2 regions of the Paenibacillus sp. JMULE4 genome follow, and region 1 is predicted to be linked to the other one. Evidence: predicted binding sites of a transcription regulator. Region 1 holds the regulator's gene; the other holds the start of a gene.
What was found. Region 1 encodes CtsR, which represses protease genes until heat stress. Its sites were predicted from a motif close to ATGGTCAATAAAGGTCAAACA; they were not measured.
Positions count from the first base shown of each region.

Region 1 (15,002 bases):
TAATCAGTCAATAGTAAATGGCGGCAGGCCAAGGACGTGAGTAGCAGCTGCGTTCATTTAGTAATTATAAGTGAATTCATACTCGATGGAGCTCGAAATATGAAAATCTTTCACACGACGGGAGATAAATAACAATGGCCGAAAAGGAAGTCATTCTCACGCAGGAAGGTTTGAAGAAGCTCGAAGAAGAACTGGAGCATCTAAAATCCGTTAAGCGCCGCGAGGTGGCAGAACGGATTAAAATAGCAATCGGTTATGGGGATATCAGCGAGAACTCCGAATACGAGGATGCCAAGAATGAACAGGCGTTTGTAGAAGGCCGGATCATTACTTTGGAGAAAATGCTGCGCAACGCGCGAATCATTAACAATGATGAAGTCGATACCGATGCGGTGAACGTCGGGTCCATCGTCATTCTGAAGGACCTCGAATTCGGAGACATTGTGGAATATTCCATTGTAGGTACGGCGGAATCCGATCCCTTCCAGAATAAAATATCCAATGAAAGCCCTGTGGGCAAAGCCATTCTTGGCAAACGCAAAGGGGCTATCGTTGACGTAAACGTACCTGCTGGCGTCATCCAATATGAAATCGTAGACATTAAGAAGTAATTTGGGATAGAAAAGCTTCCTTGGGAGGCTTTTTTTCCTATCGAATGAGTATTTCCGTTTATTTCAAGAATCAAGGAGCTGGAAACATGACTGTGGAATTGGAATTGAACGAGCTGCTGAAAATCCGCCGTAATAAATTGGACGAGCTGCGCGGCATGGGAATCGACCCATTTGGTCAAAAATTCGAAAGAACTCATCATGCGGGTGACATCTTCAAAGCTTATGAGGACAAGACGCAAGAAGAGCTTGAAGCGCTGTCCGCCGAAGTGAGCATTGCCGGACGGATCATGCAGAAGCGGGAAATGGGCAAAGCGGGCTTTGCGCATCTTCAGGACATTACGGGTAAAATTCAAATTTATGTCCGTGCCGATGCGGTAGGCGAAACGAAATATCGTGCCTATAATCTGCTGGATATCGGTGATTTGATCGGGATCCGGGGGACGGTATTTAAGACCAAGACCGGAGAACTGTCTGTTAAAGCCAAATCGGTGGAGATACTCTCCAAGTCGCTCCTGCCCCTCCCGGAAAAATACCACGGTTTGAAGGATGTCGAGCTCCGTTACCGCCAGCGTTACGTCGATCTGATTATGAATCAGGACGTTCAGCAAACCTTTATTACACGGTCCAAAATCATTCAATCGATGCGCCGTTATTTGGATTCACGCGGCTATTTGGAAGTGGAAACGCCGACATTGCACGCCATTGCCGGCGGTGCGGCCGCGCGCCCTTTCATTACGCACCATAATGCGCTGGACATGCAGCTTTACATGCGGATTGCGATTGAGCTTCATTTGAAGCGGCTGATTGTAGGCGGCATGGAGAAGGTGTATGAAATCGGACGCGTATATCGTAACGAAGGGATTTCTACAAGGCACAACCCGGAATTTACGATGATCGAGCTGTATGAGGCTTATGCCGATTATAAAGACATCATGAAGCTGACCGAGGAAATGATTGCGCATATCGCTCAGGAAGTATTGGGCACAACCAAGATCACGTACCAAGGCCAGGAAATTGATTTATCTCCTCCTTGGAGACGAGTCTCTATGGTAGAGGCGATTAAAGAAGTCGTAGGCGTTGATTTCAGCGCCGATATAAGTGATGAGGAAGCCCATAGGCTTGCAAAGGAGCATAAGGTGCCGGTAGAGCCAATGATGACCTACGGCCATATCGTAAATCAGTTCTTCGAGACATTCGTAGAACAGACCTTAATCCAGCCTACATTTGTTACGGGCCATCCTGTGGCGATTTCTCCGCTGGCGAAAAAGAATGATCAGGATCCGCGGTTTACTGACCGTTTCGAGCTGTTTATTGTTGCCCGTGAGCACGCCAACGCATTCACCGAGCTCAACGATCCGATCGATCAGCGCGAGCGCTTTGAAGCCCAGCTGGCGGAACGGGAGCAAGGTAATGACGAAGCGCACGAGATGGACGAGGATTTTATTCGTGCGCTGGAATACGGTATGCCGCCTACAGGCGGGTTAGGTATCGGCATCGACCGATTGGTCATGCTGCTGACCGATGCGCCATCCATCCGCGACGTACTGCTGTTCCCGCTGATGCGGGAGCGTCAAGGCGAATAAAAGGAACTCAGAGGTTACCTCCGCAGTGTACTGCGGAGGTATTTTTATGCGGGCAAATCTACCAGTTGCATCGGTTTGAACAATTTGTTATATTATCTCTTGCAGCTTCTATGGCGCGTGTTGTTGAAGATGATAGAGACAACCGCGAAATGGATGCAGCGAAAAAATAATGCTTGCATTCAGCTAGGCGAATATGATATATTAATCAAGTCGCTTTCGACGAGGTTGAAAAAACAGAGTCGAAAAACGGCGCATAAAATTGCCCTTTGAAAACTGAACAACGAGTGAGTGTAAAGATAGAGAATCGAGAGATTCTCGCCAGTAGTAGATAATGAGCTAATCAGCTTTTCTTTCATGGAGAGTTTGATCCTGGCTCAGGACGAACGCTGGCGGCGTGCCTAATACATGCAAGTCGAGCGCTAGGGGTGCTCCCTTACGGGAGATCCCCTGGAGCGGCGGACGGGTGAGTAACACGTAGGCAACCTGCCTGTAAGACCGGGATAACTACCGGAAACGGTAGCTAAGACCGGATAGGTGATTTTTCCGCATGGAGGGATCAAGAAACACGGTGCAAGCTGTGGCTTACAGATGGGCCTGCGGCGCATTAGCTAGTTGGTGGGGTAACGGCTCACCAAGGCGACGATGCGTAGCCGACCTGAGAGGGTGATCGGCCACACTGGGACTGAGACACGGCCCAGACTCCTACGGGAGGCAGCAGTAGGGAATCTTCCGCAATGGACGCAAGTCTGACGGAGCAACGCCGCGTGAGTGAAGAAGGTTTTCGGATCGTAAAGCTCTGTTGCCAAGGAAGAACGCCTTGGGGAGTCACTGCCCTGAGGGTGACGGTACTTGAGAAGAAAGCCCCGGCTAACTACGTGCCAGCAGCCGCGGTAATACGTAGGGGGCAAGCGTTGTCCGGAATTATTGGGCGTAAAGCGCGCGCAGGCGGCCGCTTAAGTTTGGTGTTTAAGCCCGGGGCTCAACCCCGGATCGCACCGAAAACTGGGTGGCTTGAGTGCAGGAGAGGAAAGCGGAATTCCACGTGTAGCGGTGAAATGCGTAGAGATGTGGAGGAACACCAGTGGCGAAGGCGGCTTTCTGGACTGTAACTGACGCTGAGGCGCGAAAGCGTGGGGAGCAAACAGGATTAGATACCCTGGTAGTCCACGCCGTAAACGATGAGTGCTAGGTGTTAGGGGTTTCGATACCCTTGGTGCCGAAGTTAACACAATAAGCACTCCGCCTGGGGAGTACGCTCGCAAGAGTGAAACTCAAAGGAATTGACGGGGACCCGCACAAGCAGTGGAGTATGTGGTTTAATTCGAAGCAACGCGAAGAACCTTACCAGGTCTTGACATCCCTCTGACCGGTACAGAGATGTACCTTTCCTTCGGGACAGAGGAGACAGGTGGTGCATGGTTGTCGTCAGCTCGTGTCGTGAGATGTTGGGTTAAGTCCCGCAACGAGCGCAACCCTTGAGCTTAGTTGCCAGCATTAAGTTGGGCACTCTAAGTTGACTGCCGGTGACAAACCGGAGGAAGGTGGGGATGACGTCAAATCATCATGCCCCTTATGACCTGGGCTACACACGTACTACAATGGCCGGTACAACGGGAAGCGAAGGAGCGATCCGGAGCAAATCCTTATAAGCCGGTCTCAGTTCGGATTGCAGGCTGCAACTCGCCTGCATGAAGTCGGAATTGCTAGTAATCGCGGATCAGCATGCCGCGGTGAATACGTTCCCGGGTCTTGTACACACCGCCCGTCACACCACGAGAGTTTACAACACCCGAAGTCGGTGGGGTAACCGCAAGGAGCCAGCCGCCGAAGGTGGGGTAGATGATTGGGGTGAAGTCGTAACAAGGTAGCCGTATCGGAAGGTGCGGCTGGATCACCTCCTTTCTATGGAGTCCATGTTACCTGCGGGGTAACGGACAATAAGCAAGAAGCACTCACTCGTGTTCAGTTTTGAAAGGTGCAATGCCTTTCAAAGCTTAGCGTGTTCTTGGCAAAAGTTGATGGTTGCATCGGCAAGCCGGAGCATGGTAAGATACCTTTCCTGCCGGTAAAACGGCAGCGGAAATACGTTTGTTCCTTGAAAACTGGATATCGAAACGAAGCAAAATGCTGAATCATCCCGCTGCGATTTTCGTGAGGAAATCGTCAGCAGCCGATACGTAAGTGTCGGCACCGAATAACCAAATTGGTTAAGCTAATAAGAGCACACGGAGGATGCCTAGGCGCCAGGAGCCGATGAAGGACGTGGCGAACGACGAAATGCCTCGGGGAGCCGTAAGCAGGCTTTGATCCGGGGATGTCCGAATGGGGAAACCTGCGTATCGTAATAGATACGTACCATGCAGTGAATACATAGCTGCATTGGAGGCAGACGAGGGGAACTGAAACATCTAAGTACCCTCAGGAAAAGAAAACAAAAGTGATTCCGTCAGTAGCGGCGAGCGAAAGCGGATTAGCCCAAACCAGGGGGCTTGCCCTCTGGGGTTGTGGGACGTCAACGTGGGTTGAGCAGAGTAGGTGAAGCGGTCTGGAAAGGCCGGCCGGAGAAGGTAACAGCCCTGTAGCCGAAATTCTGCGAAAACCCTAGACGGATCCCGAGTACCGCGAGACACGTGAAACCTCGTGGGAATCCGGCAGGACCATCTGCCAAGGCTAAATACTCCCTGGCGACCGATAGTGAAGCAGTACCGTGAGGGAAAGGTGAAAAGAACCGCGGGAGCGGAGTGAAAGAGAACCTGAAACCGTGTGCTTACAAGAAGTCAGAGCTCGTTAATGAGTGATGGCGTGCCTTTTGTAGAATGAACCGGCGAGTTACGTTTGCAAGCAAGGTTAAGGTGAGAAGCCGAAGCCGCAGCGAAAGCGAGTCTGAACAGGGCGAGTGAGTTTGCAGGCGTAGACCCGAAACCGTGTGATCTACCCCTGTCCAGGGTGAAGGTGCGGTAACACGCACTGGAGGCCCGAACCCACGAATGTTGAAAAATTCGGGGATGAGGTGGGGGTAGCGGAGAAATTCCAATCGAACTCGGAGATAGCTGGTTCTCCCCGAAATAGCTTTAGGGCTAGCCTCGGGAGATGCGTCGTGGAGGTAAAGCACTGATTGGGTGCGGGGCCCGCCAAGGGTTACCAAGTCCAGTCAAACTCTGAATGCCACAGACGTTAACCCGGGAGTCAGACAGTGAGTGCTAAGATCCATTGTCAAGAGGGAAACAGCCCAGATCATCAGCTAAGGTCCCCAAGTGTGTGTTAAGTGGGAAAGGATGTGGAGTTGCGCAGACAACCAGGATGTTGGCTTAGAAGCAGCCACCATTCAAAGAGTGCGTAATAGCTCACTGGTCGAGTGACTCTGCGCCGAAAATGTAACGGGGCTAAACACACCACCGAAGCTATGGGTCCAGTAATGGGCGGTAGGGGAGCGTTGTAACAGCGTAGAAGGTTGATCGTGAGGACAGCTGGAGCGGTTACAAGTGAGAATGCCGGTATGAGTAACGAAAAGATCAGTGAGAATCTGATCCGCCGAAAGCCTAAGGGTTCCTGAGGAAGGTTCGTCCGCTCAGGGTAAGTCGGGACCTAAGGCGAGGCCGAAAGGCGTAGTCGAAGGACAACAGGTTGAAATTCCTGTACCACCGTGAACCGTTATGAGCGATGGGGTGACGCAGAAGGATAGTGACGCGAGCTGATGGATGCTCGTCCAAGCAGTGAGGCTGGTGTGTAGGCAAATCCGCACATCGAAAGGCTGGGCTGTGATGGGGAGGGAAAATTGGAGTACCGAAGGTCATGAGTTCAGGCTGCCAAGAAAAGCCTCTAGCCAGGGAGAAGGTGCCCGTACCGCAAACCGACACAGGTAGGCGAGCAGAGGATGCTAAGGCGCGCGGAAGAACTCTCGTTAAGGAACTCGGCAAAATGACCCCGTAACTTCGGGAGAAGGGGTGCCCCGGTAGGGTGAATAGCCCGAGGGGGCCGCAGTGAAAAGGCCCAAGCGACTGTTTAGCAAAAACACAGGTCTGTGCGAAGCCGCAAGGCGAAGTATACGGGCTGACGCCTGCCCGGTGCTGGAAGGTTAAGGGGAGCGGTTAGGGTAAGACCGAAGCTGTGAACCGAAGCCCCAGTAAACGGCGGCCGTAACTATAACGGTCCTAAGGTAGCGAAATTCCTTGTCAGGTAAATTCTGACCCGCACGAATGGCGTAACGACTTGGGCGCTGTCTCGACGAGAGATCCGGTGAAATTTTAATACCTGTGAAGATGCAGGTTACCCGCGACAAGACGGAAAGACCCCATGGAGCTTTACTGCAGCTTGATATTGGACTTTGGTACGATCTGTACAGGATAGGTGGGAGCCTGAGAAGCATGAGCGCCAGCTTGTGTGGAGGCGACGTTGGGATACCACCCTGATCGTATCGGAGTTCTAACCTGGTGCCCTAAGCGGGTATGGGGACAGTGTCAGGTGGGCAGTTTGACTGGGGCGGTCGCCTCCTAAAGCGTAACGGAGGCGCCCCAAGGTTCCCTCAGAATGGTTGGAAATCATTCGCAGAGTGCAAAGGCAAAAGGGAGCTTGACTGCGAGACAAACAGGTCGAGCAGGGACGAAAGTCGGGCTTAGTGATCCGGTGGTACCGAATGGAAGGGCCATCGCTCAACGGATAAAAGCTACCCTGGGGATAACAGGCTTATCTCCCCCAAGAGTCCACATCGACGGGGAGGTTTGGCACCTCGATGTCGGCTCATCGCATCCTGGGGCTGAAGTAGGTCCCAAGGGTTGGGCTGTTCGCCCATTAAAGCGGTACGCGAGCTGGGTTCAGAACGTCGTGAGACAGTTCGGTCCCTATCTGTCGCGGGCGTAGGAAATTTGAGAGGAGCTGTCCTTAGTACGAGAGGACCGGGATGGACGTACCGCTGGTGTACCAGTTGTCTCGCCAGAGGCACGGCTGGATAGCCAAGTACGGAAGGGATAAGCGCTGAAAGCATCTAAGCGTGAAGCCCCCCTCAAGATGAGATTTCCCAGTATGTAAGACCCCTTGTAGACGACGAGGTAGATAGGTTCGGGGTGGAAGCACGGCAACGTGTGGAGCTGACGAATACTAATCGGTCGAGGGCTTATCCAAAAAGCACATGAAGATGATCAGCGGCTTGGTTTCGATCCAGTTTTCAGGGCGCAAGCCTTGAGAAATGAATACGTTTGGTGATGATGGCGGAAGGGAACCACGCGTACCCATACCGAACACGACCGTTAAGCCTTCCAGCGTCGATGGTACTTGGACCGCAGGGTCCTGGGAGAGTAGAACGTCGCCAAGCAATGAAAGAGCCTCTTTGGATTTATAATCCGAAGAGGCTCTTTCCTGTTGTGTGATGCATAAAATAAGCACATCTTATCAATTTGAAATGCTTTTGCGGTATATGAAATAAACGATGGGGTGTTTTTTAAAAATAAGCGCACGGTATTATTTAAAGACATAATCTTAGGGAAAGAATACATAATAAGCATAGGAACCGAATCCGTTGTTGCTTAAACGAAGTTAAACAAATGTGATATCGGAGCATCTCGCTGTTGGCTTAGTCTGGAGCACTGCGGGGTGTTGCATTATTGTAAAAATCTGATATAATGTTTTTAAAGTCAAAGAAAGTCAAAGTCAATAATTGAGATTTTCAATGGCTTTCACACAACATTTTACGAACTGGCTTTACTTCTGCCTTTGGAGGTCGAACGGATGCGAAATGTTTCAGAAGTTATCGAACAGTATCTGAAGCAAATTTTGCAGCAGAGCCCGGGCGGCGTGATTGAGATCCAGCGTAATGAACTTGCCGATCAGTTCAACTGTGTTCCATCACAAATCAACTATGTCATCAGTACCCGTTTTACTTTGGAAAAAGGGTACATTGTGGAAAGTAAACGAGGCGGCGGCGGGTACATTCGAATTCAGAAGATTAAACTGCATTCTCATGGCCCTGTGCTTGACCATATTTTTCGAACGATCGGCTCGCATATGGATCAATCCGCTTCGGAAGGTCTGTTGTACCAGCTAGAGGAGGGCGGCTTCATTTCCGAAAGGGAAGCGGCCATCATGAAGGCAGCTATGGCAAGAGAGGTGCTCACCTTGAAACTGCCTCTTCGCGACGAGATTCGGGCGAAGCTTCTTAAAGCCATGCTGATCTCCTTACTTAGCAAATGAGGAGGGAACCGAATGTTATGTCAAGAATGTGGTAAAAAACAAGCAACGCTGCATTTTACTAAAATTATGAATGGCGAGAAGACGGAATTTCACATTTGTGAAACGTGTGCCAGGGAAAAGGGAGAGCTGATACCGGGAACCCCGAACGGCTTTTCCATTCACAATCTGTTGAGCGGATTACTTGACTTTGAACCCTCATCAACGCCCGGCACGCTGGCGAATAAAGTTCAACCGAGCCGCTGCGAGCATTGCGGGCTTACTTATAGTCAATTTAGTAAAGTAGGACGATTCGGCTGCAGCGAATGCTACAAATATTTCGGTGAGAAGCTCGAACCCCTTTTCAAAAGAGTCCACGGAAATATCATTCACACCGGCAAGGTTCCAAAACGATCTGGCGGGTTGATTAAATATAGGCGCGAAATCGATCGGCTCAAAAAGGAGCTGCTGTTATCCGTTGAAAATGAAGAATTTGAGCAAGCGGCCAAGCTTCGGGATCAGATTCGGGAATTAGAAAAGAAAGTAGCCGAAGGCTGAGATAATGACAGGTTGTTGGGGGGAATGCTTATGACAGAGGCGAGCCGATTTACAAAGCATGCTCTGAGTGATTGGATGAAGGCGGATGGCCCAGATTCGGATATCGTGATGAGCAGCAGAATTCGCATTGCCCGGAATTTACGGGCCTACCCTTTTCCTATGTTGGCGACGAACCAACAGTCAAAAGAGGTTTTGGATCAAGTAGCTCAGGCGCTTCATAATGATGAATTGAATACGATCAGCAAGTTTACGCTGCTTCCGCTCTCGGAATTGAATGATTTGGAAAAACGGGTGCTGGTTGAAAAGCATCTGATCAGTCCGGCCCTGGCTAACGAGTCACGGAACGGTGCGGTTATTTTGAGCGATAATGAATCGATCAGCATCATGGTGAATGAAGAAGACCATCTGCGAATACAATGCCTGTGCCCCGGTTTTCAAATTAAAGAAGCGTGGGAGATGGCTAATGAAATCGACGATGCTTTCGAGGTGCAGCTGAACTACGCATTTGATGAGAAAAGAGGGTACATGACGAGCTGCCCGACAAATGTCGGAACCGGTATTCGCGCGTCGGTTATGATTCACCTTCCGGCGTTGGTGCTGACTCAGCAGATCAATCGAATTTTGTCGGCTATCACACAGGTAGGCTTGGCGGTTCGGGGTCTGTATGGTGAAGGCAGCGAGGCTCTGGGCAATCTGTTCCAAATATCCAACCAGATTACGCTCGGACAATCGGAAGAGGAAATTATCGACAATCTTTACAGCGTAGTCAGACAGATCATCGAGCATGAACGGGCGGCCAGACAGAAGTTGGTACATGAAACCAAAGCCAAAATTATCGATCGAGTCAGCCGTTCCTATGGAATTCTTTCCTATGCGGCGATTATGGACTCCAAAGAAGCGACGCAGCGGTTGTCGGATGTTCGGCTCGGCATTGATTTACAATTTATCAAGAATGTGTCACCAAACGTACTGAATGAGCTTCTCGTGATGACCCAACCGGGTTTTTTACAGCAATTAGCAGGAGAAAAGCTAACCCCTGAAGAAAGAGACATTAGAAGGGCCCAGCTGATCCGGGACAAAATATCACAATCGGATTGAAGCCAGGCCGAGTTCATGTTAATGTGGAAACCATATTCCCTTACTAATTTTTGGAGGTGTTACACATGATGTTTGGCAGATTTACAGAACGTGCGCAGAAAGTACTGTCTTTGGCTCAGGAAGAAGCCGTTCGTTTGGGTCATAACAATATTGGAACGGAGCATATTTTGCTCGGTTTGATTCGCGAAGGCGAAGGAATTGCGGCCAAGGCGCTGATCGCGTTGGGGCTTGGTTTGGAGAAAATTCAGGACGAAGTCGAATCGCTGATCGGCAGAGGACAAGAACAGCCGACGAATATCGCTTATACCCCTCGAGCCAAAAAGGTTATTGAGCTGTCCATGGATGAGGCGCGAAAACTCGGGCATACGTATGTCGGAACGGAGCATATTCTGCTCGGATTGATTCGCGAAGGCGAAGGTGTTGCAGCGCGAGTGCTGGGCAATTTGGGCGTAAGCTTGAATAAAGCCCGCCAACAAGTGCTCCAACTGCTTGGCAGCAGCGAGGTGGTCTCGCCGAACCATGGTAGCCCTGCTAATGTAAATACACCGACTTTGGACGGTCTGGCGCGTGATTTGACCGCCTATGCCAAAGAAGGCAACCTCGATCCGGTTATCGGCCGGAGCAAGGAAATCGAGCGCGTCATTCAGGTGCTCAGCCGCAGAACGAAGAACAATCCGGTCCTGATCGGGGAACCGGGGGTTGGTAAAACCGCTATTGCGGAAGGCCTGGCCCAGAAAATTGTAGCCAATGAGATTCCCGAGACTTTGCGTGACAAACGCGTGATGACTTTGGATATGGGATCTGTCGTAGCCGGTACCAAATACCGCGGCGAATTCGAAGACCGTCTGAAAAAAATCATGGATGAAATTCGTCAAGCCGGCAACATCATTCTTTTCATTGATGAGCTCCATACGCTTATCGGTGCAGGCGGAGCGGAAGGCGCAATCGATGCCTCCAATATCCTGAAGCCGGCGCTGGCCCGCGGCGAACTGCAGTGCATCGGAGCGACGACGCTGGATGAATATCGCAAATATATCGAGAAGGATGCCGCTTTGGAAAGACGCTTCCAGCCGATTACGGTGGATCAGCCTTCTCCGGAAGAGGCGATTCAAATTCTCCATGGGCTTCGTGACCGGTATGAAGCACACCATCGTGTAAAAATTACAGATGAAGCGATTGAGCAAGCCGTGAAGCTCTCCGATCGTTACATCACGGACCGCTTCCTCCCGGACAAAGCGATTGATTTGATCGATGAGGCAAGCTCAAAAGTAAGGCTTCGCTCTTACACCGTTCCGCCGGATCTGAAAAAGCTCGAAAGCCGTTTGGAAGACATCCGCAAGGAGAAGGATGCTGCCGTACAGAGCCAGGAATTCGAGAAAGCAGCCGCGCTTCGCGACACGGAGCAGAAGATGAGAGAAGAGCTCGATGCCACAAAGAACGAATGGAAGGAAAAACAAGGCCGCACCGACTCCGAGGTGACGCCGGAAGATATCGCCCAAGTGGTGGCCAGCTGGACCGGCATCCCGGTGGTGAAGCTGGCTGAAGAAGAAACCGAGCGTCTGCTCAAAATGGAATCCATTCTGCACGATCGGGTGATCGGACAGGATGAAGCGGTGAAAGCCGTGAGCCGCGCAATCCGTCGTGCAAGAGCGGGGCTGAAGGATCCGAAGCGTCCGATGGGTTCATTTATATTCCTTGGGCCGACAGGGGTCGGTAAAACGGAATTGGCCCGCGCTTTGGCGGAGTCGCTGTTCGGCGATGAAAACGCGGTGATCCGGATTGACATGTCCGAGTACATGGAGAAGCATTCCACTTCCCGTTTGGTTGGAGCGCCTCCGGGATACGTCGGATATGAGGAAGGCGGACAGCTTACGGAGAAAGTACGCCGCAAGCCGTACTCTGTCGTTCTTTTGGATGAAATTGAGAAGGCCCATCCGGAAGTGTTTAATATCTTGCTTCAAGTGCTTGAAGACGGACGTTTAACGGACTCCAAGGGCCGTACAGTAGATTTCCGCAACACGCTGATTATCATGACATCCAACGTCGGGGCGGATTTGATTAAGAAAAACTCGACGCTGGGCTTTACTGCGGCACAAGATTCGGGCAGAGATTACGCAAACATGAAGGACAAAGTCATGGGCGAACTGAAGAAGAGCTTCCGTCCGGAGTTCTTGAACCGGATCGACGAAATCATCGTATTCCACTCCCTGGACGAAAAGCATATCGGCGAAATCGTATCGTTGATGGCCGAAGAACTGCGTAAACGTCTGAAGGAACAGGAAGTGGATTTCGTACTGACCGATGCGGCCAAGGCATTCCTTGCCAAAGAAGGCTACGATCCGGCATTTGGTGCAAGGCCTCTACGCAGAGCGATTCAAAAGCATATTGAAGATCGTTTGTCTGAAGAATTGCTCCGCGGCAACATCAGTAAGGGCGATACGCTTACGATTGATGAGAAAGAAGGCGAGTTGATTGTGGAGCGCAATCAAGGCGTCGCTTCACAAGCATAATGAAAAAATCCGGCTGCCGTTTTCCGGCTGGTCGGATTTTTCTTTATACGGAATGAACTGGGAGGGTTTTCAAGGGTGTTGCATCATGGTAAACTTTGTTTTGTAGTACTATAAGCGCGTTTGGGCTTGAAGCAGGATTAGGAGGCGCAATGGCCAAAGCAAAAACAAAGTTTTTTTGTCAGCAGTGCGGCTACGAAACGCCGAAATGGTTCGGCAAATGCCCTGGCTGCGGAGCTTGGAATACATTTGTGGAAGAAGTGGAGACTTCCGGCAAGAGCAGGGGGCTTCATTTATCTTTTTCCGATAAGAAAGAAAAAGCAGTTTCCATCATAAACATAGAAAGCAGTCAGGAAGAGCGCATTATCACGGATAACCGGGAGTTAAACCGTGTGTTGGGAGGAGGCGTCGTACCAGGATCCCTTATTCTGGTAGGGGGCGATCCTGGAATTGGCAAATCGACACTTCTGCTGCAGGCTTCCTACGCATTGACGCAGCAAAATCTCAAAGTGCTGTATATTTCCGGCGAAGAATCCGTCAGGCAGACGAAGCTCCGAGCCGACCGGCTTCAAGCGGTCTCCGGTTTGCTGTTTGTACTTAGTGAAACGAACGTGGAGTATATCGAGGCGGCGATTGATGAGATGGAGCCGGATTTTGTCGTCATTGATTCCATTCAGACGGTATATCATCCCGCTGTGGCTTCGGCACCCGGCAGCGTATCTCAGGTCAGAGAATGCACAGGGCATTTTATGCGCATCGCTAAAGGGAGAGGCATTGCCACCGTGCTTGTGGGCCATGTTACTAAGGAGGGGTCGATTGCCGGGCCGCGACTTCTCGAGCATATGGTCGATTGCGTGCTTTATTTTGAAGGGGAGCGGCATCACTCGTATCGTCTTCTGCGTGCCGTAAAGAACCGGTTCGGTTCGACGAATGAGATCGGTATTTTTGAAATGCGGGAGAGCGGATTAGTCGAGGTGAGCAACCCTTCGGAGCTGTTCTTGTCGGAACGGCCGATGGGTGTATCCGGTTCAACCGTGGTTGCGAGCATGGAGGGAACCAGGCCGGTTCTGGTTGAACTGCAGGCGCTCGTATCGACCACAAATTTCCCTTCTCCCCGGAGGATGGCCACCGGCTATGATCACAACAGGTTGTCGCTGATCATCGCTGTGCTGGAGAAACGGATGGGTCTGTTCTTGCAGAATCAGGACGCTTACCTCAATATCGCAGGCGGAGTCAAGCTCGACGAACCGGCAGTAGACCTTGCTGTGGCGGTGAGCATTGCCTCAAGCTTCCGCGATCAGCCTACACAGCCGTTCGACGTTGTCTTCGGCGAGGTGGGCCTGACCGGTGAGGTCCGCGGCGTTTCCCGAGTAGATCAGCGGGTGCGCGAAGCGCAGAAGCTCGGCTTCAAGCGGGTCATTCTCCCGCACAAAAGCCTGAAGGGGTGGACGCCGCCCGCAGGAATTGAAATCATCGGTGTGAATACTGTAGCCGAAGCGCTATCAGCAGCTTTAGTATAACCGTCAGGAGGGACACCTTTGAGCAAGGAAGAAGCGAAACGCGACGTGATGAGCCAACTGCTGCAGTTGGTAGCGCCGGGAACCCCTTTTCGGGAAGGGCTCGAAAATGTGCTGCGAGCCAAAACCGGCGGTCTGATCGTCGTAGGATACAGTCCGGAAGTGATGGAAATTGTGGACGGAGGATTTTCCATCAACTGTGACTTTTCCCCAAACTATTTATATGAGTTGGCCAAAATGGACGGCGCCATCATTCTCAGCGAAGATCTCAAACGCATACTTTATGCCAATACACAGCTGATTCCGGATTCATCCATCCCATCCACCGAAACGGGGATCCGTCACCGGACAGCAGAGCGCGTCGCGAAGCAGACTTCCAAGCTGGTAGTGTCGATTTCGCAGCGGCGAAACGTCATCACGCTGTATCAAGGAAATTTGCGGTATGCCTTAAAAGATATTGGTGTGATTTTGACCAAGGCGAATCAGGCGATTCAAACGTTGGAAAAATATAAATCTGTACTCGATCAGGATTTGACGAACCTTGGCGCTTCGGAATTTGAAGAGCTCGTGACGCTACATGATGTAACGGGAGTTATACAACGTATCGAGATGGTGCTGCGTATTAAAGCGGAAATTAATCGCTACATCAACGAGCTGGGGAACGAAGGCCGTCTGATCAGTATGCAGCTGCATGAATTGGTCGGTAATACGGAATACGAAGCCTTTTTGCTGATTAAAGATTATGTCAAGGATCCCAGCGACGAAAAGGTTAAAGAAGTCTTGAACTCGCTCAAACGGCTGGCCACCGACGAAATGCTGGATCATTCCCACATTGCCCGAGTGCTTGGATTCCCGCATGCGACCAACAGTGCGGAGGAAATCGTATCCCCGCGGGGGTATCGGGTATTGAATAAAATCCCGAGGCTGCCGTCGGTGATCATTCATAATCTGATCGAGCGCTTCGAACAG
Region 1 is NZ_SGWF01000017.1:178,141-193,142, forward strand. Features, by position in the region: gene greA (transcription elongation factor GreA) at 135-611, shown strand; gene lysS (lysine--tRNA ligase) at 698-2,194, shown strand; rRNA gene EXW96_RS19835 (16S ribosomal RNA) at 2,546-4,096, shown strand; rRNA gene EXW96_RS19840 (23S ribosomal RNA) at 4,400-7,312, shown strand; rRNA gene rrf (5S ribosomal RNA) at 7,386-7,502, shown strand; gene EXW96_RS19850 (CtsR family transcriptional regulator) at 7,916-8,377, shown strand; gene mcsA (protein-arginine kinase activator protein McsA) at 8,390-8,911, shown strand; gene mcsB (protein-arginine kinase McsB) at 8,942-10,009, shown strand; gene clpC (ATP-dependent protease ATP-binding subunit ClpC) at 10,075-12,519, shown strand; gene radA (DNA repair protein RadA) at 12,669-14,036, shown strand; gene disA (DNA integrity scanning diadenylate cyclase DisA) at 14,055-15,002, shown strand, end outside.

Region 2 (15,002 bases), on a different contig from region 1:
CATTCACTGCATCGTCCAAATCCTTGGCATCCTCACCGTCGATCGTGACGATCCGTTTGCCTCGCAAATCCCGCCTGCCTTGCCCCTTCAGCTCTTCTTCAGAAATAACAGCCGGAGCTGCTGCAGCCTCCTCCATCACTTCATCGGGAAATGCCTCAGGCAAACCGTGCTTGCGGATAATGGATAAAATATCGACGCCAGGATCATTCTTATGACCCAAAATTTCAATGACTTCGCCTTGTGCAGCCGCGCGGCCTTCAGGGTAAGAGACGATCTTGACGACGACCTTATGGCCGTCCATCGCTCCGCCGAACGCTTCCTTCGGTATAAAGATATCGCGCACGACCCGCTTATCATCGGGAATGACAAAAGCATACTCTTCATGCGCTTGAAAAAGTCCCACGATTTGCGTATTGCCGCGGGTAACGACACGTACGACTTCTCCTTCCATCCTTCCGCCGTGAGAACTTTTGGAGTTGATACGCACGAGTACGATGTCTCCATTCATGGCCGTACCCATATCGTTTGCATGGATATATACATCCGGGTGATCGCGGTCATCCGGAATGAGAAAGCCAAACCCTTTGGCATGCGCTTGAAGTCTGCCCCGCAGCAAGTTCATCCGTTCCGGTACACCATAGCGGTCGTTGCGGGTACGAAGAATCAAGCCCTCATTCTCAAGCTGATTGAGCAGCTTCAGAAATTCTCTGAAATCCTGCGCGCTCTCGAGCGGAAAATGCTGCTCCAACTCGTTATACGTCATCGGTTTATAAGCCGTTTCCTTCATAAAATCAAGTAAATCTTCTTTGGTTATCATGATTCTCACCTGCCTTTTGTGTTCTTAACTTCATCTCTTTGTACAATAAACTATGTCAATTGACAGGTCCCCGTCTGTTTCCTTGTCCCCTCTCCCTCCGGCTTCATTAAAAACAACATCGTAGCCCGTCCGCGCGGCTGAATAGGCCCACTGAGCCGCCTAATCATACCGCCGCTTGACCAATTCAGTTTTGTATATGTACAAGCTGTTTCTATAAATAAGCTTCATAGATTATACTCCTAGTATAGCCAAGTGCACTCCAATTCATAGCCCGCCCAAGGAAATGGCAGAAACACCCGGCAACCCGACGCATACTCCCTGCTTAAGAAACAAAAAACAGCAGGAGTAACTTTCCCCTGCTGCCATATATTTATTAGATTAGGCTCTTACGAAATAAGCCACAATCACAGACAAAACAAAGAACACTACTGCGAGCACCATCGTAAGACGGGATAAAAAAAGCTCCAAGCCGCGTGCCTTTTGCTTACCGAACAGGTGTTCCGCCCCCCCGGAGATGGCACCGGATAAACCCGCACTTTTGCCCGGCTGCAGCAGAACCGCCGCAATTAAGCCAAGCGAAGCAATTACCAGTATAATTTTCAATGCAACTTCCATGAAATTCCACCTCCTGCGGGATCACACCGATCTTGTCCGAAAAATAGACAGCAACCATATTATATCACATAAAAAAACCGCTGACAAATCGAAATGATTCATCAGCGGATTCTTAAGCCGCAGGTCATTCTTCATAACGCGGTTGAAATGCGCGGGTATGATCCCGGCTCTTCCTCGGTTTACGGCCGCCAAAGAATAAGCGGAGCGACCGGGACGCGCACCATAGAGAAAACACGGTAAAGAAAATAGCCCAACCGAGGGCCGGTATGAGGGTAGCCTGAGCCAAGTTCGTTGCATCCCCAGCAGCAGCCGGATCCTGCATGGCATACAGAACCAAAGAGAACGACCCGAATACGGCTTCCTCCAGCATCAGGAATGACAGGAGAAGATAATATCCGTCCCGCAGCAACCGGGGTACAAAAGCAAGCATGACGATATTCAGCAGCACGAAGCCGATCAGCCACATGATTCCATATTCATTGCGGACAAACAGGACCAGCGAAAGAATAGCCACCAATGTAATCGTCTGCAAGCCCAAACGCTCTTTGCCCTTCGCCCTGGCATAAAACATGAACCAGGCGAAAAGCGATGCAAAAGTGTACCCGGCCAATGAAATCGGAATCAGGCTCCAGCCGCTGGATATTTGCGAATAGGTGACTCCGCTATGGTTAGCATACAGCTCAATGAACATCACATGGCCCGAAAGCGCAAGCGTCATGATCGCATGGGCGAATTCGTGAATCATCGTATTTAAGCTGCGGAAAAAATGATTGAAGGGAATCAAATGCGTAAGAAAAGCCGATGCCATCAAGAACAATACGGTCTTTATCAGATTACTCATTGGATCCCCTCCGGGTCTGCGTCAGGCTGAAGCTTTTTCGTTCCCGATGATCCATCGCGGGATAAGCCGGGAACGAAAAAGTTCAAAGCCGGTCTGGCAGCTATAATATGATTTAGAACAGATTACTTAAAGCTTTTCAGGTTGTAAAAGGCCGATTTGCCTGCGTATTGAGCTACATCGGACAGTTGATCCTCGATGCGGAGCAATTGATTATACTTCGCTACGCGGTCCGTACGGGAAGGCGCTCCCGTTTTGATTTGGCCGGCGTTGGTAGCTACCGCGATGTCCGCAATCGTGCTGTCTTCGCTCTCGCCGGAACGGTGAGAGATGACAGCTGTGTAGCCTGCACGCTTCGCCATTTCAATCGCATCGAACGTCTCGGTCAAGGAACCGATTTGGTTGACCTTGATCAGGATCGAGTTGCCGATGTTCTGCTCAATGCCTTGGGAAAGACGGTTCGTGTTTGTCACGAACAGGTCGTCGCCCACCAGCTGTACTTTGCTGCCCAGCTTATCGGTCAGCAGTTTCCAGCCTTCCCAGTCATCTTCGGAGCAGCCGTCTTCGATCGTAATGATCGGGTATTTCTCAACCCAAGAAGCAAGGAAATCTACGAATTCCGCAGAAGTGAACGATTTGCCTTCACCCTCGAGGTGGTATTTGCCGTCTTTGAAGAACTCCGTAGAAGCAACGTCCATGCCCAGGAACACATCCACGCCCGGCTTATAGCCCGCACGCTCAATCGCGGCAATGATCGTTTGAATCGCTTCTTCATTGGAGCCAAGGTTAGGAGCGAAGCCGCCTTCGTCGCCTACGGCAGTGTTCAGGCCCTTGTCCTTCAGGACCGCTTTGAGGCTGTGGAAAATTTCCGCACCCGTACGCAGCGCTTCTTTGAAGGACGGAGCGCCCACCGGCAAGATCATGAACTCCTGTACGTCCACGTTGTTATCCGCATGCGCACCGCCGTTGATGATGTTCATCATCGGAACCGGCAAGGTTTTGGCATTAAAGCCGCCAAGGTATACATACAGCGGAACGTCGAGCGCTTCCGCCGCTGCGCGGGCAACCGCCATGGAAACGGCGAGGATCGCATTCGCGCCGAGCTTGCTTTTATTCGGCGTACCGTCAAGCTCGATCATGCGCTTGTCGATACCCACTTGATCGAGTGCATTCATGCCGATGATTTCCGGTGCGATGATGTCGTTCACATTCTCCACGGCTTTGAGCACGCCTTTACCAAGGTAGCGGGATTTGTCCCCGTCACGAAGCTCTACCGCTTCATAAGCGCCTGTCGATGCACCGGATGGAACGATAGCGCGGCCGCGCGCTCCGGATTCCAGGAATACTTCCACCTCAACGGTCGGATTGCCGCGGGAATCAAGCACTTCACGGGCGTACACATTGGAGATTACAGTCATTGCTAGATACACTCCTTGTCTTTTTTAATCAAATGTCAGTTATGTTTAACACTTGCTGCCAAAAGCGACTTTCCGGTCATTTCCTCCGGCTGGGCTACACCGAGCAGGTCCAGCACCGTCGGGGCGATATCCGCCAGAATGCCATCGTTTCTTAGTGTAACACGACTGTCGGTAATAATGAAAGGTACAGGATTGGTCGTATGCGCGGTATTGCGCGATCCGTCCGGATTGGTCACGATATCTGCATTGCCGTGGTCAGCCGTTATCAAGGCAACGCCGCCTTTAGCCAGAACGGCTTCGACCACTTGACCCAGGCAATCATCGGTGGCTTCGACCGCCTTGATCGTAGGCTCAAGCAGACCGGAATGGCCGACCATATCCGGATTCGCAAAGTTTAAGATAATGACATCTTGTCTTTCGGCTTCGATTTCCGCAACGGCCGCCGCCGCAACCTCATAAGCGCTCATCTCGGGCTTCAAGTCATACGTGGCTACTTTAGGCGAGTTGATCAAAATCCGTGTCTCGCCCGGCAGTTCGACATCCCGGCCGCCGCTGAAGAAGAACGTAACATGCGGATACTTCTCCGTCTCGGCGATGCGAAGCTGCTTCAGACCGTTTTGCACCAGCACTTCACCAAGCGTGTTATCCAAGTTCTTTGGCTTATAAGCCACATAACCGCCAACGGTTTCGCTGAATAAGGTCAAGCAGACATAATATAAATCCTTGGGAGCCTTCTCCCCCCGGTCAAAGCCGCGAAAATCGCTGTTGGTAAAGACCTGGGACAGCTGAATGGCACGGTCAGGCCGGAAATTGAAAAAGATGACCGAATCTTCCGATTCAACCAAACCGACAGGCGTACCGTCGGGCTTTACGATGACCGTCGGCATAACGAACTCATCGAACACCGAACGGTTATAAGAATCCTTGATCGCGGCCATCGGGTCCTCAAAAGTCGGCCCCTCGCCGTACACCATCGCACGGTAAGACTTCTCCGTACGCTCCCATCGCTTGTCGCGGTCCATCGCGTAGTACCGGCCCTGTACCGTAGCGATTCGTCCTACGCCGAGCTCGGCAATTTTGTTTTGCAGCTGTTCCATATACTTCACAGCGCTGTCTGGAGCTACGTCGCGGCCGTCCAGGAACGCATGAATGTATACGTCCTCGAATTTTTCCTTTTTGCATACTTCCAGCAGGGCAAACAGATGCTCGATGTGGCTATGTACCCCGCCGTCGGACAACAGGCCGTACAGATGAAGCTTTTTCCCTTTGTTCCGTGCATGGTTGATCGCGCCAAGGATGGTTTCATTCTCGAAAAATTCGCCTTCCCGAATCGATTTGGAAATCCGGGTTAAATCCTGATACACAATCCGGCCGGCGCCGATGTTCAAATGACCTACTTCGGAGTTGCCCATCTGGCCCTCCGGAAGACCTACGGCTTCCCCGCAAGCGGTAAGCGTCGTATGCGGAAACTGGTTCCAGTACCGGTCATAATTCGGTTTTTTGGCTTGAGCAACGGCATTTCCCTGGACTTCGCCGCGCAGTCCAAAGCCGTCCAGGATAATAAGGGCTACCGGTTTGGGTCTGGCCATCTTACTTAGCCCCCTCAACCAGCGCGATGTAAGATGCCGGCTCCAGGCTCGCACCGCCCACCAAGGCACCGTCGATGTTAGGCTGCTGCATGTATTCGGCAATGTTGTTCGGTTTCACGCTGCCGCCGTACTGAATCCGTACGGCTGCCGCCGTCTCTTGTCCGTATAAGCCGGAGATCAGCTCGCGGATATAACCGATCACGTCTTCCGCGTCGGCAGCGGTGGAAGACTTGCCCGTTCCAATCGCCCAGATCGGCTCATAAGCGACAACCACTTGCGCCGCTTGCTCAGCGCTAAGACCGGCGAAAGCTGCCTCTGTCTGTACTTTGCACACGGATTTGGTTTGACCCGCTTCCCTTTCCTCCAGCTTCTCGCCCACGCAGACGATCGGCGTCAAGCCGTGCTTGAACGCGGCATGCACTTTTTTGTTCACTGTTTCATCCGTCTCCGCAAAATAAGCACGGCGTTCGGAGTGACCGATGATGACGTAATCCACACCGAGATCCTTCAGCATGACGCCGCTGATTTCGCCAGTGTAAGCACCGCTGTCTTCAAAATGCAGGTTCTGGGCGCCCACCTTCAGCGAGGTTCCTTTTACCGCTTCCACCAATGCAGGCAGATTCGTAAAAGGCGCGCAAATGACGCTTTCAACCCCGTCGGCCTCAGCCTTGCCTTTGACATCATTTACAAAAGCTACAGCCTCCCGCACCGTTTTGAACATTTTCCAGTTGCCCGCAATAATCGGTTTACGCATGTTTGACTGCCTCCTTACTTATCGTTCAAGGCGACCACGCCCGGAAGCGCCTTGCCTTCCATAAATTCTAAAGAAGCGCCGCCGCCCGTGGAGATGTGGTCCATCTTATCTCCGAGCTGGAACTTCTCTACCGCAGCCGCAGAGTCGCCGCCGCCAATAACCGTATAACCGGATGTCGCGGCGCAAGCCTCCGCCACGGCTTTGGTTCCGTTCTTGTAAGGCTCCAGTTCGAATACGCCCATCGGTCCGTTCCATACGATCAGCTTGGATTCGGCGATGGTCCGGGCATATAATTCGCGTGTTTTCGGTCCGATGTCGAAGGCTTCCCAATCTGCCGGGATCGCGTCAACCGGAACGACCTTGGTATTCGCATCCGCGCTGAATGCGTCTCCTACCACGACGTCCACAGGCAAAAGGAAGTTGACACCTTTCTCCTTTGCTTTACGCTCAAACTCCAGAACCAGCTCCAGACGGTCGTTATCCACAAGCGATTTGCCGATCTCATAGCCTTTGGCCTTGAAGAACGTATAGGACAAGCCTCCGCCGATGATAATGTTATCCGCGATTTCGATAAGCTTTTCAATAACGGCGATTTTGTCCTTCACCTTCGCTCCGCCCACAATCGCCGTGAAAGGACGATCCGGATGGTTGAGCGCTTTGCCGAGTACTTCCAGCTCTTTTTCCATCAGGAGGCCGGATACCGCCGGCAAATGGTGTGCAATCCCTTCCGTAGACGCATGCGCGCGGTGCGCGGCGCCAAAGGCATCGTTTACGTACAGATCGGCGAGCTCGGCAAAAGCTTTAGCCAGCTCCGGATCGTTCTTCTCTTCCCCGGGATAGAACCGCACGTTCTCCAGCAGGAGCACGTCACCGTCCTTCAGCTTTGCAACCTGCGCCTTCACCGCATCTCCGATCGCTTCATTCGCTTTGGCGACCGGCTTGCCGAGAAGCTCGGACAGACGCTCCGCCGCAGGGGTTAAACGCAGCTCTTCCACGACTTGGCCTTTCGGACGGCCCATGTGGCTGGCGAGGATTACCTTCGCTCCGCGTTCCGTCAAATACCGGATCGTCGGCAGCGTCTCACGGATCCGCGTGTCATCTGTAATTTTACCGTTTTCGAGCGGCACATTGAAATCAACCCGGACAAACACTCTTTTACCGCTTACTTCTACGTCTCGAATGCTTTTTTTACTCATCCTATTCATGCCCTCCAACCGGTTTTATCCTGCCCGCACATAAAAAATGTGGGAATGTCTCCTCATCTGTAAAGAACAGCCCGTCCCGTCATAGTCGGGAGTGCCGCAGAGCGTCAGCCTGCATCTTCGTTTCACGGATTCCTGCTGCCTTGCGGAAACGAATGTTTGGCTAACGCTGCGGGCACACCCTACAGCCCACGATGGCGAGTTTCTTTTAAAAAGATGATCAGAGCATTACCACAATTTTAACATTACAGACCTTTTTTCGCGATAAAGTTTGCCAAATCTACAACACGATTGGAGTAACCCCACTCGTTGTCATACCAGGATACGACTTTGACCATGTTGTCGCCGACCACCATCGTGGACAGAGCGTCGATCGTGGAGGAAGCAGGATCGCCGTTATAGTCGCTGGATACAAGCGGCTCTTCGGAGTAGTTCAGGATCCCTTTCAGCGGACCTTCGGCAGCCTCTCTCAACGCAGCGTTCACTTCGTCGACCGTTACGTTTTTGCTCAATTCAACCACCAGGTCCGTTACGGAAACGTTAGGTGTAGGCACGCGCATAGCCATACCGTTCAGCTTGCCTTTCAACTCCGGCAGAACCAGGGAAACGGCTTTCGCTGCACCCGTCGTGGACGGAATGATGTTCTCGGCAGCGGCACGTGCGCGGCGGAGGTCCTTATGCGGCAGGTCAAGCACTTGCTGGTCGTTTGTGTAGGAGTGAACGGTCGTCATCATCCCTTTTACGATACCGAACTTGTCATTGAGAACTTTCGCAAACGGAGCCAAACAGTTCGTTGTGCAGGATGCGTTGGAGATGATCGTATGGGCGGATGGATCATACTTGTCTTCGTTAACGCCCATAACGATGGTGATGTCTTCGTTGGTAGCCGGCGCAGAGATGATGACTTTCTTGGCGCCGCCTTTCAAGTGAAGCTCCGCTTTTTCTTTCGCGGTGAAGATCCCTGTGGATTCTACGACGATTTCCACGCCGTTAGCTCCCCAAGGCAGGTTCTCAGGATTACGCTCGGCAAACACTTTGATCGATTTGCCGTTGACGATCAATGCGCCTTCCGTAGATTCAACCGTAGCATCCAGTTTACCGTGCGTTGTATCATATTTAAGCAGGTGCGCCAATGTGTGTACGTCTGTCAGATCGTTGATCGCTACGATTTCAACCTCCGGATTGTTAAGAGCCGCACGAAATACGTTACGGCCGATACGTCCAAAACCGTTAATTCCTACTTTTACCATAGTAATTGCCTCCTAAAAATGGTTATGATGTGTCGTCTAACGGCCGCAGGCCGCTGCAACATATGTCAAGACAGGCCGGAGCCTATCAAGATGTCAGTCGTTGTACAATGTATTGCGCCGCCGCTTCATCGGTGATAAGCACATCTTCGTGCCCGTGCTTCAGCACCGAGACAATCGCTTCACCTTTGCTTTTGCCGCCGGCGATCCCGATCACCGTATCCATACGCTGAATATCTTCCATACGGAGCCCGATGGTCGGCATTTTGTGAAGGATGCGTCCTTCCCTGTCAAAATAATACCCGAACGCTTCGGCAAGCGCTCCGTCACGCTGCAGGCTCTCTGTCGTTTCACTATCCACCTTGCGGCGTCTGGCCATGACCATAGCGTCTCCTATGCCGTGCATGACCATCCGCGCCTTGCGGATAAATTGAACAATTTCGGAGATGTGATCATCCTGCATCAGCGATTGATAAGCTTCCTCGCCCAGATGATCCGGCACGTGCAGCAGCCGATAACGGGCTCCGGCCTTCTTGGCCATCGTGGAAGCAATCGTATTCGCCTGAAGCTCCACGCTTTCCCCTAATCCGCCCCGGGCAGGAACGAACCAGCATCCCTTCATTGGATTTGCAGCCGTCAAATGGTACGCGACTTCAGCCAGCGTGGACCCTCCGGTCACGGCAATGACTTCGTCCTCCCTGACCAGCTTGCGGAGTACAGAAGCGCCGGCGCGCCCCAGTTCCTTCTTCGTGTGAGGAGATACGTCCGAATCCCCCGGTACAATAACGACCTGCCTCAAGCCATAATGCGAGCGTATGCGTTCCTCCAAATCGGTAAGTCCGAACAAATCCTTCACCAGCGGTTCGATTTTCTCAAGCAGTTCTCTTCCGGCTGCACTGATGCGCATCCCGGAGGCCTCCACATCGATCAGCCCCTGCTCTTTGAGGAAATCCACTTCCCCGCGAAGCACCCGCTCCGTCATGTTCAATGACAGTGCCAGCGTCCTGCGGCCCACCATTCCGGAAACCAGGATATAGTGAAGTATGGTATACCGCTTCTTCAAGGTATCCACCAAATCAGGGAGAAGCTGCTGTTGAATAGAAAGGATCTCTCTCATGGATTCACTCCGCTCATATATGGACGTTTTTTGTCCCGGTACTGCATTTTTAGTCCCACATCTTCCAAAAAAAGAACTAAGCACTCTCACTTAGCTGAACTTATTATACTTCAATATGTTCCTTGCTTCAAGAGGCTCCCATTCGAATTTTTTCCCATTGGCCTGCAGCCTATTCATTCAAAACTTTTTGATTTATGGAGTTGCATTTATCAGCACGATAGATTATAATAACTTTTGCTGTCACCTTGAGACAACATCCTAATTGTATATGCGCCCGTGGTCCAATGGATATGACGTAGGCCTCCGGAGCCTGAGATCAAGGTTCGATTCCTTGCGGGCGCGTTGCTGTTTTTTGGTTTACAGAATAACGGCTGCCATAATGTTTTGGCATCTTTCGAAATACTCCATCAGGAGTTTTTTTATTTTCTTTGTTTGACCTTTCTTGACCTTTGTTTGATTTTCCGTTATGATGGTTATAGTTTAAATATAAGGAGGCTGCAGCTCATGAGTTTTATTCCTATGGTTGTCGAACCTGACGCAAGAGGGGAACGCGCCTACGATATTTACTCCCGTCTGCTTAAGGACCGCATTATTTTTCTCGGTAGTCCGATCAACGATGTTGTAGCCAATTCGATTATCGCCCAGCTGTTGTTCTTGACAGCAAGCGATCCGGACAAAGATATCCATCTGTATATTAACAGCCCGGGAGGCTCCATCACATCGGGAATGGCGATTTACGACACGATGCAGTTCATCAAGCCGGACGTATCTACGATTTGCGTAGGTTTGGCTGCATCGATGGGAGCATTCCTGCTCGCGGCAGGCGCCAAAGGCAAACGGTTCGCCCTGCCAAACAGCGAAGTCATGATTCACCAGCCGCTTGGCGGCGCCGAAGGGCAAGCCAGCGATATCGAGATCCGTGCAAGACGTATTCTGAAAATGCGCGACAAGCTGAATACCATTTTGGCAGAGCGTACCGGTCAATCCGTCGAGCGTATCGAAAAAGATACGGACCGCGATAACTTCATGTCGGCGGCGGAAGCGGTATCGTATGGCTTGATCGATAAAGTGATCGAGCGCGTGTAACACCGTCGCAATGAAAAAAGTCCTGAACGGCGAATAAGCCGAATCAGGGCTTTTTTATTGGCTTTCAGTCCTTTAAACCAGCTTTTGATTCTCAGCAAAAAAGACCTTTCCCCACCGCTCTCTGAAAGCGGGAGAAAAAGGTCTTGTTGTGAACGATTATTGCGCCCGATCATCGAGCGGGTAGAAGATCAGGTCGAATGGAAGCGCAGACCCGGCCGGAGGGCTGAATTCAATATCCAACGACTCTTCCTTGCCCGTAGTTTTCGCCAAAATCTGCATACCGTCGAATGCGGTCATCACACCGGAGTAAGGAACCATACGGATTTCACCGTTGATTTTGATCGGCCCCTTAAACACCCCTCCTCTAGGAAGAATCATGACCGCCATCTTCCGCGGTTTATCCGCGTGAATTTTGTACACTACCCCATAGTTGCCGTCGTTGCGCACTTCTTGTCCACGCTGCGGATCATATCCGGGCTGGAACGGATCCGTCTTCCCATCCCCGATAACCAATCGTGACGGCGTAGTAAATGAGCTGGCATCAATGTTCCAGATCAGTTCGGAAACCGGGAATGTGCCGCGGACATGACCGTTAAACGCAAGCTTCGGAAGCTGCAATGCATTTTGTGTAATTTCCGGAGCGGTCACGAATGTAAACTGCACCTTTCCGCTTGTTTCCACATCGTAGAACAAATTCACCCCTTGATCGGGATAAAAATCCGGAAATTGCTTATATACAAATGTTTTTTGAGGCGGAATCGTCATCGTCTCGTTAATCGGATCGCCGATCAGGAAATCGACGGTTGCCTCGCTGCCGATCAAATTCGCATAAACGGAAGGCCATACCTCGCCTTTATTCGTCGTTTTGACCGTTACCGGTTTATCAGTCAGGTTGGTTGCCAGAATCGCCAGCGTCATTTTTTCTTTCGTTCCGTTAATATGATCCGCGTACAGACGTCCTTTGCCTTCAACATCATCCTGATACAAAATTCCTTGTTCGGTGAAGGTCTCCGGGCTGTCGCTGACAAGCAGCTTGCGGGAGCGGTCCTCCGTCACCTGCTTCGGCAGTTGGGGAAGTTCCCAGAAATTATTCCACAGTGTGCCCCAATCGGTCTTAATGTAACTGCCCACCGGCTTCGTGTAGATCGGATATTCCACTTTGTTCAGATAGGTTTCATTCGTAATCACAAGGTTGCGGGTATAGGGCTCGCTCTTGTTGCCGTTACGATCCCATACCGTCAGCGTAATCGGATAAGTGCCGGGAGCGAAATAGGCCTCTTCCCTGCCCTGCCACTCGTACTTTGGAAGACCTTCCGCATCCGGGTCGTAACTCAGGTCCACAAATTTGACCGGTTCACCGATCTTGTAGGTCGGCTTGGCAAACGTAAACTTGGCAACGGGGTTTGAATTGCTTGTATCCGGATTGTAAATTCCCCGCGGAGGCTTCGTGTAGAGTACATCGACCCGTTTCAGCTCATCATTGTATGTATATCTCGCCCCCATGTAGTCGGCTAGCCAAGTCAGCTTGATCATCAGCTTACCGTTCACAATCGCAGCCACATCGTCAAAATGCTGCCAGTATCCGTTAATCCACACGGATTTGTTATCAATGTCGAGCATGATATTGTAACCCGGCGTATCCATTTCAATTTGCCGTTTGGATGCAATCCATTCCACTCTCATCCCGAAAGCATCGCCCAAAAACTTGGCGGGAACGAATGTCTTGTCCTTGATGATGGTCGCCGGAGCCTCCAGCGTAACCTGCTCCCCGTTCAGGAAAGCTTCCTTCTTGTTCAGGTAGAGTAATACATAAGTCGTCCCGGAAGATATCGGCGCTTCTTGTTCCGCAGCAGAAGCCATAGGGACCGCTACAAACGACAGCAGCATCGACATGATTAGCAACAAGGCCAATTCTTTCCTTATTCGTTTCATCCTTCTACTCCTCTTTGTGCAGCTCTTTTGGTGCCGTAAGAAAACCACTAACGAACTAGGTCGTCCCTTAATGAGCGACCGTGATTCAAGGGCAGGGTTTCTTGCAATAAAGAAAGTGTTTAACTACGCTGCAAATTTATACTTTCTTTATTATCCTTAAGAAATACTTCTCATCGAAGTCTTTTCTTAAAGCCGGAACGGCAGGGTGGCACAACTCCCCGCTTCACAGGCGAGATGCTGTTTCCGAAACCGCCGGAAAGCCGAGCCCTCATAAGGCTTGTTTATGCGGATGTTTCCAGAAACAACAAAAAACCTTTTCCGGTTATAGCACGTCTATATAGACGCACGGCCCGAAAAAAGGTTGCGCTTTTTTCTGATGAATTTCTGCTTGTCCCCCCAGGTAAAATAAAGAAGCGCGCAAAAGAAAAAGCTTCCTTATCGGAAGCTTGGCAGATCTTATTGGTTCTCCAATTCCTCTTTGCTCACCAATGCGACTAAAGCGTTTACAGCCTGTTCTGCGTCCGAACCTTCCGCACTTATGTGGACTTCGGTCCCCGTACTAATGGCAAGGCTCATAATGCCCATAATGCTCTTGGCATTGACTTTCTTCTCGTCTTTCTCCACAAAAATTTCCGAAGAAAACTTATTCGCTTCCTGCACGAAAAGTGCTGCCGGTCTGGCATGAAGGCCTGTTTTTAATTTGACGACTACTGGGCGTCTCGACATGCAACCAATACCCCCTACAATCTTAATTCCCAAAGGATGAAGGGCTGAACGCCCTAAGAGTAATTAAATTTCACCGTCCTATAAAGAAGGATGGTATCCCAAAACGATTCAGAGCGGAAACCTTGCCAAAACGGTAACCGTTCTGCATTCGTTGAAAAGCGATTTTTCAGTTATTATATCATTTTTCATTAGTTTACACTAGAATTATTGATAATTTACACAAAAAATCTACATTTAGACGAATTTCTCACGATTTCCTGAGCTTTTCCGCCAGTTCATCGATTTTTCTTAAACGGTGATTGACTCCGGATTTGCTGACTTGACCCTTCAGCAGATCCCCGACTTCCTTCAAATTCATATCCGGATGCTTCAAACGGATTTCCGCAACTTCCCGGAGCTTCTCCGGCAGATTATTAAGACCGACTTCTTTTTGCAGAAGGCGAATATTATCGATTTGGCGCACCGCCGCACCGATCGTTTTGTTCAAATTCGCCGTTTCGCAATTGACCAGCCGGTTTACCGAGTTGCGCATGTCCTTCATGATCCGGACGTCTTCAAAACGGAGCAAAGCCTGGTGCGCACCGATTAAACTGAGAAACTCGATGATTTTCTCGCCTTCCTTGATGTAGAGGACAAATCCTTTTTTGCGTTCGATACAGCGGGCATTCAGGTCAAAATCATTGGCCAATTGGCACAAAGCCTGACAGTGCTCTTCGTACATCGAATAAATTTCCAAATGATAAGAAGAGCCCTCCGGGTTGTTGACCGAGCCTCCCGCCAGGAAAGCCCCTCGCAGATATGCCCTTTTGCAGCAGCTTTTCTTAATAATATCCTGCTCTATGCCCGGTGTGAACAGAAATCCCTCGGAAACAATCCGCAGCTCCTTTAAAATCTCCTGCACCTGATTGGGAACACGCACAATATATACGTTGTTCTTCTTCAGCCGCATTTTTTTGCGGACCAGAAGCTCCGTATGCACCTGAAACGTCTTTTTGAGAAGCGTATAAATCCGCCTTGCGATGGCGGCATTCTCCGTCGAGACATCCAGTACAATCTTCTGACTGGAAACCTGAACGGCCCCATTCATACGAAGGAGGGACGATAGCTCCGCTTTCTCGCAGCATTGCTCCGACTCCATCAAGGTAAGTTCTTTTTTCGTTTGGGCGGCGAAGGACATGGTAATCACCTCTTCTTGAACATCCAGCTCTCCACCAGTTGATAAATGTGCTGACTTAGCTTTTCCGCATCGTGACGTAAATAAGTTCGGAACAAGACGAGGCGGTCGGCAATGACCTTGTAGCCTTGCTTCGTCACTTCATCCAAATCCAGTTGAACGACCTTTGCGCCTTTTTCGGCATACCGGTTTTGAACCTTCTCGGGAATCTCTTCATTATTCACAATGACATAATCGAACAAATCGTGCCCGACATGATCTCGAACCGCTTTCAAATGGTCGCTCACTTTATAATCGTCGGTCTCTCCAGGCTGGGTCATTACGTTGCAAATAAACATTTTCAACGCTTGGGACGACACAATCGTCTCCGCGATCTCGGGTACCAGCAAGTTCGGCAAAATGCTGGTGTAAAGACTCCCCGGACCAACCAGTATAGCATCCGCCTGCCGCAAAGCCTCCAACGCTTCCGGCAGAGCACAAGCATCAG
Region 2 is NZ_SGWF01000020.1:271,911-286,912, forward strand. Features, by position in the region: gene rnr (ribonuclease R) at 1-817, opposite strand, end outside; gene secG (preprotein translocase subunit SecG) at 1,196-1,432, opposite strand; gene EXW96_RS24125 (M50 family metallopeptidase) at 1,557-2,273, opposite strand; gene eno (phosphopyruvate hydratase) at 2,396-3,688, opposite strand; gene gpmI (2,3-bisphosphoglycerate-independent phosphoglycerate mutase) at 3,724-5,277, opposite strand; gene tpiA (triose-phosphate isomerase) at 5,279-6,031, opposite strand; gene EXW96_RS24145 (phosphoglycerate kinase) at 6,046-7,227, opposite strand; gene gap (type I glyceraldehyde-3-phosphate dehydrogenase) at 7,479-8,483, opposite strand; gene EXW96_RS24155 (sugar-binding transcriptional regulator) at 8,569-9,597, opposite strand; tRNA gene EXW96_RS24160 (tRNA-Arg) at 9,868-9,939, shown strand; gene clpP (ATP-dependent Clp endopeptidase proteolytic subunit ClpP) at 10,102-10,683, shown strand; gene EXW96_RS24170 (stalk domain-containing protein) at 10,840-12,615, opposite strand; gene EXW96_RS24175 (HPr family phosphocarrier protein) at 13,072-13,341, opposite strand; gene whiA (DNA-binding protein WhiA) at 13,589-14,518, opposite strand; gene EXW96_RS24185 (gluconeogenesis factor YvcK family protein) at 14,524-15,002, opposite strand, start outside.
Region 2: a site for CtsR is predicted at 10,027-10,047, ahead of clpP (ATP-dependent Clp endopeptidase proteolytic subunit ClpP). Genes of this name have one in related genera too.